DNA from 3 places in the Bacillus sp. JJ1566 genome. Region 2 is predicted to be linked to each of the others. Evidence: riboswitches for the same ligand, from Rfam matches in the RefSeq annotation. Region 2 holds a riboswitch; each other region holds the start of a gene.
What was found. Region 2 has a riboswitch for thiamine pyrophosphate ahead of thiT (energy-coupled thiamine transporter ThiT). Riboswitches for the same ligand answer to the same signal wherever they lie in the genome.
Positions count from the first base shown of each region.

Region 1: it holds a riboswitch for thiamine pyrophosphate, as region 2 does, so the genes downstream of both, V7112_RS06505 (3-oxoacyl-ACP reductase) here and thiT (energy-coupled thiamine transporter ThiT) in region 2, are expected to answer to the same signal.
Region 3: it holds a riboswitch for thiamine pyrophosphate, as region 2 does, so the genes downstream of both, thiM (hydroxyethylthiazole kinase) here and thiT (energy-coupled thiamine transporter ThiT) in region 2, are expected to answer to the same signal.

Region 1 covers NZ_JBALOP010000013.1:25,012-28,379, reverse strand. The annotation lists gene V7112_RS06525 (RlpA-like double-psi beta-barrel domain-containing protein) at 1-125, shown strand, start outside; gene V7112_RS06520 (hypothetical protein) at 169-312, opposite strand; gene V7112_RS06515 (hypothetical protein) at 477-608, shown strand; gene V7112_RS06510 (DNA alkylation repair protein) at 725-1,387, shown strand; TPP riboswitch at 1,467-1,573, shown strand; gene V7112_RS06505 (3-oxoacyl-ACP reductase) at 1,665-2,426, shown strand; gene thiW (energy coupling factor transporter S component ThiW) at 2,447-2,950, shown strand; gene V7112_RS06495 (Na+/H+ antiporter NhaC family protein) at 2,988-3,368, opposite strand, start outside.
Region 2 covers NZ_JBALOP010000030.1:16,720-20,087, reverse strand. The annotation lists gene V7112_RS13295 (DHH family phosphoesterase) at 1-88, opposite strand, end outside; gene V7112_RS13290 (YybS family protein) at 116-1,045, opposite strand; TPP riboswitch at 1,383-1,485, shown strand; gene thiT (energy-coupled thiamine transporter ThiT) at 1,561-2,130, shown strand; gene rpsR (30S ribosomal protein S18) at 2,230-2,469, opposite strand; gene ssb (single-stranded DNA-binding protein) at 2,519-3,085, opposite strand; gene rpsF (30S ribosomal protein S6) at 3,141-3,368, opposite strand, start outside.
Region 3 covers NZ_JBALOP010000054.1:2,412-5,779, reverse strand. The annotation lists gene thiD (bifunctional hydroxymethylpyrimidine kinase/phosphomethylpyrimidine kinase) at 1-155, opposite strand, end outside; gene thiE (thiamine phosphate synthase) at 152-802, opposite strand; gene thiM (hydroxyethylthiazole kinase) at 789-1,613, opposite strand; TPP riboswitch at 1,676-1,786, opposite strand; gene V7112_RS19180 (PadR family transcriptional regulator) at 1,927-2,274, shown strand; gene V7112_RS19175 (HAAS signaling domain-containing protein) at 2,261-3,259, shown strand.

The DNA.
Region 1 (3,368 bases), on a different contig from region 2:
CAGTAGTCGATCAGGTGAAGAAATTCCCAGCAAATCGAATCAATCTTCACCGTAAAGCGTTCGAAGCTTTAGGTGCATCCCCGAGTGTCGGCGTTTTAAATGTAGAAATTACACCAATCGATTAAAAAAAGTAGGAGAACAATGTCAGAATTGTCCTCCTTTTTCTACTTATTTTTCTAAATCCGATTGAACGAAGTTTTCGCGATGAATTTCTGCATCATTTGACTCAAGAAGATTTTCTGATTGTAAAGCATCGTAAGCAGGATTTGTGATATAAAGAACTTGATTTTTTAAATGTTGATCTTCCTTCATAACTTCCATCCTTTCCCATTTATAATACTAATATGGCTTTTTAAGGTTCTTTTTACACATGATACTCATATTGAAATTTTTTTATAAAAAGTAAGCACATTTTTGGTTGCCCTTCATATACTACTTATTGTGTGAGAAAACAGTTAGAAGGGAAGTACAAAACAATGAGCAACGAGATTAAAACACCAGTTACAAATGATTACAAGGACAAGGATGGGTACAAAGTAATCGAAGTCAACCTAAACAATCCAACAGAAAACCTATTTGCAGTCGTAACTCCTATTAAAATGCAGTAGGAAAATCAAAATACCATCTTTTCGTACGTATTCATACATAGAAAAGGTGGTATTTTTCATTTTGCTTAAAAAAGGATATGAAGTACAATAAAGGAAACGTAATAAGGGAGCATGACATGAACGAATTAAACAATCTCGTTGAATTATTTGAAAAAAATCGGAATGATGAAAATGCAGTTCCGATGCAGAAATATATGAGAAATCTGTTCCCATTCCTTGGAATAAAATCACCGTTAAGAAGAGAATTAATGCGCGATTTTTATAAAGAAACAGGTATTTTAAAGCTGGAAATTGATCTTGAACTAGTAAAACAATTATGGATGAAAGATGAACGAGAATACCAATATGCGGCACAGGACTGCTTAGTCAAGTCCATCAAGAAACTAAATATCTTCCACTTGGAATTTATTGAAATTCTTATTACTACAAAATCTTGGTGGGATACGGTCGATATAATTGCACCACATTTAGTAGGAAAGATCGCAAAGGAAACACCAAGCATCATAGAAAAGAAGATTGAAAAATGGGCATTCGGTGACAACTTATGGCTGAAACGCTCATCGATTCTGTTTCAACTAAAATATAAGGAAGAAACAAATGAAAGATTCCTTTACAAATACATAAAAGCCAATGCAGATAGTAAGGAATTTTTCATCCAAAAAGCAATCGGCTGGTCCTTACGTGAGTATTCAAAGACGAATCCAGATTCAGTTCGTCAATTTATAAAAGAAAACACATTGTCGAAACTTAGTGTCAGAGAAGGTAGTAAATATATTTAAAGCCAGGGCTCACACTTTAAAAGCATCAAATACCTTTACATTTTTGTGTAAACATACTATGCTTAAAGAAAGAATATTCGCAAACTACTAGGGGTGCCCGATTGGGCTGAGAGAAAAACGGACGTTTTTTAACCCTTTGGACCTGATCCGGGTAATACCGGCGGAGGAAAGTAGAGTGGAAAACTTCCATTTTTTTCTTACTACTTAAGCCAGGTCCATTCATGTGGATCTGGCTTTTTTGCGTTTTTCTTATCTATCATAATAGGAGGCTACTAGAATGAAACTTCAGAATCAGGTTATTCTCGTTACAGGCGGCGCACGTGGGTTAGGGAGTGAAATTGTAAAAGCAGTTGCTAATGAAGGAGCGAAAGTGGTTATTAATTATTTCAATAGTGAAGAAAAAGCTCATTCTTTAAAAGACGAAATTGGTGAAAATGCGATTGCCATTCATGCAGATGTGCGGAATCGGGAACAGGTACAACACTTATTTGCTGAAGCGAAAAAATATTTTGACCAACCTATCACAACAGTTGTAAATAATGCCTTAATTAATTTCCGATTTGACCCCATCGCAAGAAAAAACGCAGAAGATATTTCTTGGGAGGATTATCATGCACAGCTTGAAGGTGCAATCCGAGGAGCTTTACATACGACCCAGGCTGCGGTTAGTGATATGAAGGAACTAGGCTTTGGACGCATTGTGACCATTGGCACAAATCTTTTTCAAAATCCAGTCGTTGCTTATCACGATTACAACACAAGTAAGGCGGCACTACTAGGATTCACACGAAACATGGCAAAAGATCTTGGTGCATACGGCATTAACGTTAACATGATTTCAGGAGGATTACTTCAAACAACCGATGCGAGTTCTGCCACTTCTGAAGAAGTTTTCCAATTAATTAAGGATTCTACTCCACTTCAAAAAGTCACGACACCAGGGGATGTTGCAAAAGCAGTTCTTTTCTTTGCATCTCCTTGGAGCAAAGGTGTAACAGGGCAGAATCTTGTCGTTGACGGCGGATTAGTAATGGACTAAATCTTTAAGGGGGATTCATTATGAGTAAAACATTAAAATTGACTATTACAGCAATGTTTGTTGCGATTGGAACAGTTACAAGCCATTTGTTTGCAATACCAATTGGATTCACAAAGGTTTTTCCAATGCAGCATTTTATTAATGTACTTTCTGCAGTAATCCTTGGCCCTGCATATGCCGTTCTTCAAGCTTTTTCAGTATCATTACTTCGAAATATGCTTGGAACGGGTTCGTTATTCGCATTTCCGGGCAGTATGATTGGGGCATTTTTAGCAGCATTATTATATTCAAAAACGAAGAAAGCTTCAATGGCGATGACTGGTGAAATTTTCGGAACCGGGTTATTGGGTGCAATGGCTTGTTATCCAATCGCCACACTCTTTATGGGCCAGGATGCCGCCCTTTTCGGTTTCGTACCGTCTTTTATTTTTAGCTCAATTGCAGGTTCCATCTTTGGATTTATAATTGTTGGAATCGTATTAAAAAACCCAGCTTTTAAAACTTATCAAGAACGAAACTTCTAAAAGTAAAAAGACTAAACAGATTGTTGTTTAGTCTTTTTTAGATAAATAAACCACCGATAATATAGAGCACAATTGCAATTACGCCACCAATCGCTGAAACCTTTAATTTATATTGAGCATAATCGACTAAATCCATATCTAAAATCGATGCTGTTGTAATCGTCGTGTCACCAAGTGGAGAGGTTAATGCACCGAAAGCACCACTCGCAAAAACAGCTCCCACCGTTAACGGGATGGAGGCACCAGTTGATAAAGCAAGTGCAATCCCAAGCGGCATAAATAACCCCCAGGTTCCCCATGAAGACCCAATAAAATATCCAACAACCGACCCGATTAGAAAAATCGTTGCAGGCGTTAAAAAGCCGGGTAGAAATGAACCTAAGGTTGTACTAATAAAACCTGAAAATCCAAGTTCCTC
Region 2 (3,368 bases):
AAATGAGAACTGCACTAAAAACACTTGTTATCACAAGCAATGCATAGATAGGATAGCGAAATAACTTCCTTTTATAAAAGTCTGGCATGTAATTTTCAGCTCCTAAAGCTTTGTTTTACTTCTTTCCATTAATTCGATTTCGCAGTTGGAATCCTAAGTCAATTATACCTAAGATTCGAATAATATAAAGGAGAAATGGTGTTAAGATTGTTAGTACAATTGGCACGGCCTTTGTGATTCCTTTTTGATGACAGAAATAATAAATGAAAGACAAGCCTTGAATCACCATAAACCACTGCAAAACAAAAAAGAGATTTAAAAAGGCAGTATACCCAAACGTGCCCTTTTCCAGTTCAACAAAGCTAAAAAGTAAAATCAGTAAATAATACCATAAAATACTCTTAGGAAACGAAATCTCACGAAACGGTGGGAATGGATTCATTTTCACCTGAAGTCGAACAAGCACCGGTTTCATTGCTACAACTGTTACAAAAGCTAAAACCATTGCAATTAAAACAAACATGCTTGGGATCATGTATTGCATCATCTCAATCGACTCTTCTAGTTGCGCAATGGCCTCCGTATTCACTTCGCCCCCTGTTGCCCTCATTATACTCTCAGCCATTGCAAAAGATTCCCGTGAGCTTTCACGGATTAGGTCATAGACATCAATTTGTAGTATCAAAACCGCTGTTACATACAGCAGCACGATTGAAAACAAATACGATAAACAGGAACCTAAAAATAACTCAATTCCACTTCTTCCACGGTTAATTAATTCACCAAGTAAAATTCCTGAAATTCCAAACATAATCGTATGTATGATCCCAAAGACAGAGCCTAATAGCCCCGATAATAAAAAGGCAATTAGAATAAATAGCATTGACTGCTTTACCCTATATTTCACCGTAAACAGGATAAATGGAATGGGCAAAAGGAATGAAAGCACGATTCCAAGTAGTGGGACATATAAAGTAAGTAGTAACAGTACACTATATATTGCTAATAACATAGCCCCTTCTGTTATAATTTTTGCTTTTTTCACCTTTTCACCTCAACTTTTTAGAAAAGCGCAAGGCGCTCGCTTATCGGCGCAAGCATAAGACGAGCGCTGACAGAAGGTGTATTTTACCTTCCGAAGCGATTGGCTTATGACCTCGAGCCGATGGCGCCTTGCGCTAGACATTAAAAACACAAACTTTTTTTAAATCACCTTCTATTTTAAAGTTTTACTAGAAAGTCTTCAACCTTTGACTTCCACAGGATGTGGTGACTTGACATTTGACACGGGACGTATCAGTCTTTAGTCAAAGTTCCTCTGTGCAGAAACTTTTTGTTTTACTTTTCCCTATTTTCTATTATGATAGTAATTATAAGTAAAACGTAACCACAAGGGGAGCAATTTTGCTGAGAGTGAACGTTAAGAGTTCAGACCCTTCGAACCTGTTAGTTAATACTAGCGTAGGAATGTGGAGATACTTGAGAACATATACTTTTATTAAAGTTGTTCTCCTTTGGGGTACGTTATTATTAAAACATACTTCAAGGGGGATTTTTTTTATGAGAAGTACTAAATTACAACCAATGATTGAAGCAGCTATTTTTGCAGTATTAGCACTAGCGTTAGACATGTTTGTACCGTCTATTAAAATCGCTACAATATCTATTTCTTTTGCAATGGTTCCCGTTTTTATCATTTCTTTAAGATGGGGATTCAAAACAGGATTTCTTTCGGGATTAATTTGGGGATTATTACAGCTTGTATTTGATCCTCAAATTATTCATCCATTACAAGGTTTTATTGAGTTTGTTATTGCTTTTCCTTTTATAGGCTTTGCTGGTTTACTTAAAAATCCAGTTCAAAAAGCTTTAAATAATAATAAAAAGGGCTTAGGTATAGGTATTATTGTCTTCGCAATATTTGTAGGAAGTGTAGCACGTTACTTTTGGCATTTTCTTGCAGGATTCATATACTGGGGCATGTACGCACCAGAAGGAATGGACCCTGTGTTTTACTCCTTCACATTTAACAGTATTGCGATGCTAGGTTCCTTTATTTCATGCTCTGTAGTTTTGGTTTTACTCATCGTCGCTTCACCTCGTTTTTTTATTCAAAAACAAACTATGTAATTACACAATAGGAACCATAGGGACGATTCTCTTGGTTCCCTTAATAAAAATAAAGAAAAAAAGCGATGACCGCATTGTGACGATCATCGCTTTTCTTTATTATTCACCAGATACATATGGTAATAATGCCATTTGACGAGCACGTTTAATAGCAACAGTTAATTTACGTTGGTATTTTGCGCTTGTACCTGTTACACGACGAGGTAAAATTTTACCACGCTCAGAAACGAATTTTTTAAGTAAATCTACTTCTTTGTAATCGATGTGTGTAATTCCATTAGCTGTGAAGTAACACACTTTACGACGCTTTGCACGTCCACCTTTACGTCCGCCTGCCATCGATTTTCCCTCCTTTTTTAAGTTTTAATTTATACGATTCACTTACAAGTTAGAACGGTAGATCGTCATCTGAAATATCGATAGGCTGTCCATCATTTGCAAATGGATCTTGGTCTACTCTTGTAGGTCCTTGGTTTTGATTTGGGTTCTGACTCTGTCCAAATGGAGAGTATCCACCTTGGCCACCGCCTTGATTTCCACCCTGGTTGCCACCATAGCCACCTTGATTGCCACCATAGCCTCCGCCTTGGTTTCCACCAAAGTTACCTCCACCGCTGCGCTGTTGGTCATTCGCATTTCTAGGTTCAAGGAACTGAACACTTTCCGCTACAACCTCAGTAACATATACGCGTTTGCCATCCTGACCTTCATAATTTCTTGTTTGAAGACGACCATCGACGCCTGCTAAGCTTCCTTTCTTTAGGAAGTTTGCCACATTTTCGGCTGGTCGGCGCCATATGACGCAATTAATGAAGTCAGCTTCACGTTCGCCTGACTGATTCGTAAATGTTCGATTCACTGCAAGTGTAAAGGTTGCAACTGCAACTCCACTTGGGGTATATCGTAATTCAGGATCCTTTGTAAGTCTCCCAACGAGAACTACGCGATTCATCATCAGAACCATCTCCTTAACAGGATATTGAAACAGAGTCTATACTCTATAAAAATTCTTATTCTTCTTCTTTAACAATGATATGACGGATAATGTCTTCACTGATCTTCGCTAAACGATCGAATTCGCTAACAGCTTCAGCGTTTGACATTACGTTAAGAATCATGTAATAACCATCGCGGAAATCATTGATTTCATAAGCTAAACGACGCTTACCCCATTCTTTTACGTTTGTAATCTCCGCACCATTGTCAGTTAAAACGCCATTAAAACGCTCAACTAAAGC
Region 3 (3,368 bases), on a different contig from region 2:
TCAAGCACCCCGTAAACACCTGTTGTGTTTTGAGCAGTGAGAGCCGTGATTGCACTCATTGCATACATTTTATGGGCGGTAATTGTTTTAATATCCGCTTGAATCCCCGCTCCCCCACTGCAATCAGAGCCAGCAATTGTCAGTACCTTTTTCATGTTCTGTCACTCCTTACCATTTCAGTTGCAAGTTCTTTTAATTCTGCGGTTGCAGCGGTGATAGTTGACTGCGCAAAGATTGCCGATACAACGGCTACTCCGTCCACCCCGCTACCCGCTAACTCTAAAATATTCCCTTTTGTAATTCCGCCAATTGCAACAATTGGAATTGATACGCTTTTACATATTTCTTGAACAGTTTCAAATGCCATCGGTTTTGCATCCGACTTTGTGCTTGTTGGAAAAACAGAACCAATCCCAAGATAATCGGCTCCAGCTTTTTCAGCGGCAATAGCCTGTTCCACATTTTGTGCAGACACACCAAGAATTTTATCTGTTCCAATCAATTCGCGGACCTTTTCAACCGACATATCCTCTTGCCCAACATGCACGCCATCTGCATCACACGCTAGTGCGATCTCGACATTGTCGTTAATTACAAATGGAACATCATAGAACGCGGTTAGCATCTTAAGTTCAATGGCTTCCTGTAAAAATTCATCATATCCAAGATTTTTTTCTCTAAGCTGTAGGAACGTAATTCCACCCTTTAGTGCAGCTTCTACTTGTTCAACTAATGTCTGATTGCCTGTCCAAGCACGATCGGTTACTGCGTATAAAAGCATTGCATTTTTATCGATTTTCAATGTTCATCCCACCTTGTAGTTGTATAAAGTCTAAGTTGCTCATCGCATCAATCAAATACGTGCGCAGTGATGACGTTCCTTCATTTAATTTTTCTACTTTTTGATATGCCAATTCACCGCATAACCCCATCGCACTAACCGCAGCGGCCGTGCCTTTTAACATGTCCTGAGGGTTTGCCCCACAATAAGCAGCTACAACTGCTGAAAGCATGCACCCGGTTCCAGTAATTTTTGACATCATTGGGTGGCCATTGCGGATTATAAAAGCTTCATCCTGATTTGCAACGATATCAATCGCGCCCGTGATAGCAATAACGGCACCTGTCTGATTGCTTACCTCTTTTGCAAATTGAACCATTTCAGCGATATTTCCTTCGTTGATGACATCTTCTGCTGCTGCATCGACACCTTTTGTATTTCCACTGCCAGCATGTACGGTCTTTATTTCTGATAAATTTCCTCTGATAACAGCAAACTCAACTTCTTTTAAAAGGAGATAAACCGTATTGGTTCGTAAGCTTGATGCCCCCGCCCCAACTGGGTCTAAAATAACCGGGTTCCCTATTTTATTTGCAGCTTTTCCTGCTAAAATCATGGATTCAATCGTACGCTCGTTTAATGTTCCAATATTGATGACAAGAGCGTTACAAATGCTTGTAATATCTGCCACTTCCTTAGGATCATCCGCCATAATTGGTGAACCCCCACAAGCAAGAACAATATTTGCAACGTCATTCACCGTCACATAGTTTGTAATATTATGTACAAGCGGTGTTTTTTCCTTAACATTAGCTAAAATCTTTTCAAACATCCTTCATCCTCCTATCCAAAATAAAAATGCGGTATACCTAAAATAGATATACCGCATGAACGCACATACTTACACAAATTCCCTACGTTGGCATTATCCAAATCAGGTTAAAGGGTCTAAGCTACATTTCGCTTACTCTCAGCCCACATGTGTGAGCTCCCCTACTCATATTTAATTGTCTTTATTATACCATACGAAAAAATTCTGTCATTATTTTAAAATGGGTCATTGCTTTCGGAACAACAATAGTGTACGACACATAGTATAGACTAAATACTGTATGACATATAGTAATTAAAAATGAGGTGGGTGAATGAGTAACTTATTAAACTCATTAATGACAGAGCTTAGAAGAGGAACGTTGACACTAGCAGTTTTAAGTCAATTACGAACCCCACAATATGGTTATTCTCTTGTTCAATTATTAGAGGGTTCTGGAATTTCAATTGACCAAAGCACCTTATATCCCTTGCTTCGACGACTGGAAAAACAAGAATTGGTGACAAGCAGCTGGGATACAACTGAAAGCAGACCCCGTAAGTACTATGTATTAAGTGAATACGGGCTCGAGATCTTTCTACAGCTAAAAAAGGAATGGATTCAAAATTCAAAAGAGCTATACAGACTTTTAGAGGGAGAGGAAGATTATGAATCTGTTTGACATCTACATTAAGGAGGTTACGAGACGACTTCCTGAAAAAATGCGTGAAGATATCGCACTTGAACTACGGTCGACCATTGAGGATATGTTGCCTGATGATTACAACGAAGAAGATGTAAAAACTGTACTAGAGAAATTAGGAAGTCCTGTAAAATTAGCTAATAATTATCGCGACCGACCCATGCACCTTATTGGTCCACGTTATTTTGACGTGTATGTAAGCTTACTCAAAATGATTGTACCGATTGCCGCTGTAGTTGCACTCATCTCCGTGGTTGCCGAATTTTTTATCGGGTATCAAGGGGAAGAAGCCGTCATTAATGTGGTGTTGGACTTAATTGGTTTGGGGATTTGGAGAATGATTGACGTTTCGATGCAAACATTCTTTTGGTTTACACTAGTGTTCGCCATTATTGAAAGAATGGATAAAGGAAAAGATGATCAGCGACTAACCACCGGCCTAAAAAAATGGACTCCGGATGATTTAAAAAATATCACCTATATCCCAAAGAAAAAGGCGATTTCAAAATGTGAAGTATTTGGTGCTCTATTATGGACTGCAATCTGGGCAACCCTATATTTTTATGCCAATCAACTTCTAGGTATCTATAAAGGCGAAAATGATGGTCTCGAATTTGTAACTCCCGCTTTAAATCAAGAGTTATTGCTTAGATTTTGGCCGATTGTTCTAGTTGTGATTGGTTTTGAAATCGGATTGACCCTATATAAATTTATCAAAGGACAATGGACGAAAAGAATGGCTATTTACAATACGGTCCTTCAAGTCTTTTCAACCCTTGTATTCATCGTAATCTTCATAAATCCCAATATCTTAAACCAAAACTTTATCAAGCAGATGACAAACCTATTTGACACTCAGGATCACCAATTTAAAACATGGTTCATTGCAACTTTACTCATCTCATTCATCGTTTCTGCAGCCATCAACATCTTTGACGGAATCCGCAAAGCCAACATCCGCTAGGGACCGCGGGGACGGTTCTCCTGGCTCCTCGTTTTATTTACCAAACTACCTTTTGCTTATGTAGGATTAGTTGTCCTAATCTTTTTTCAGGATGCATATAGATGAGTAG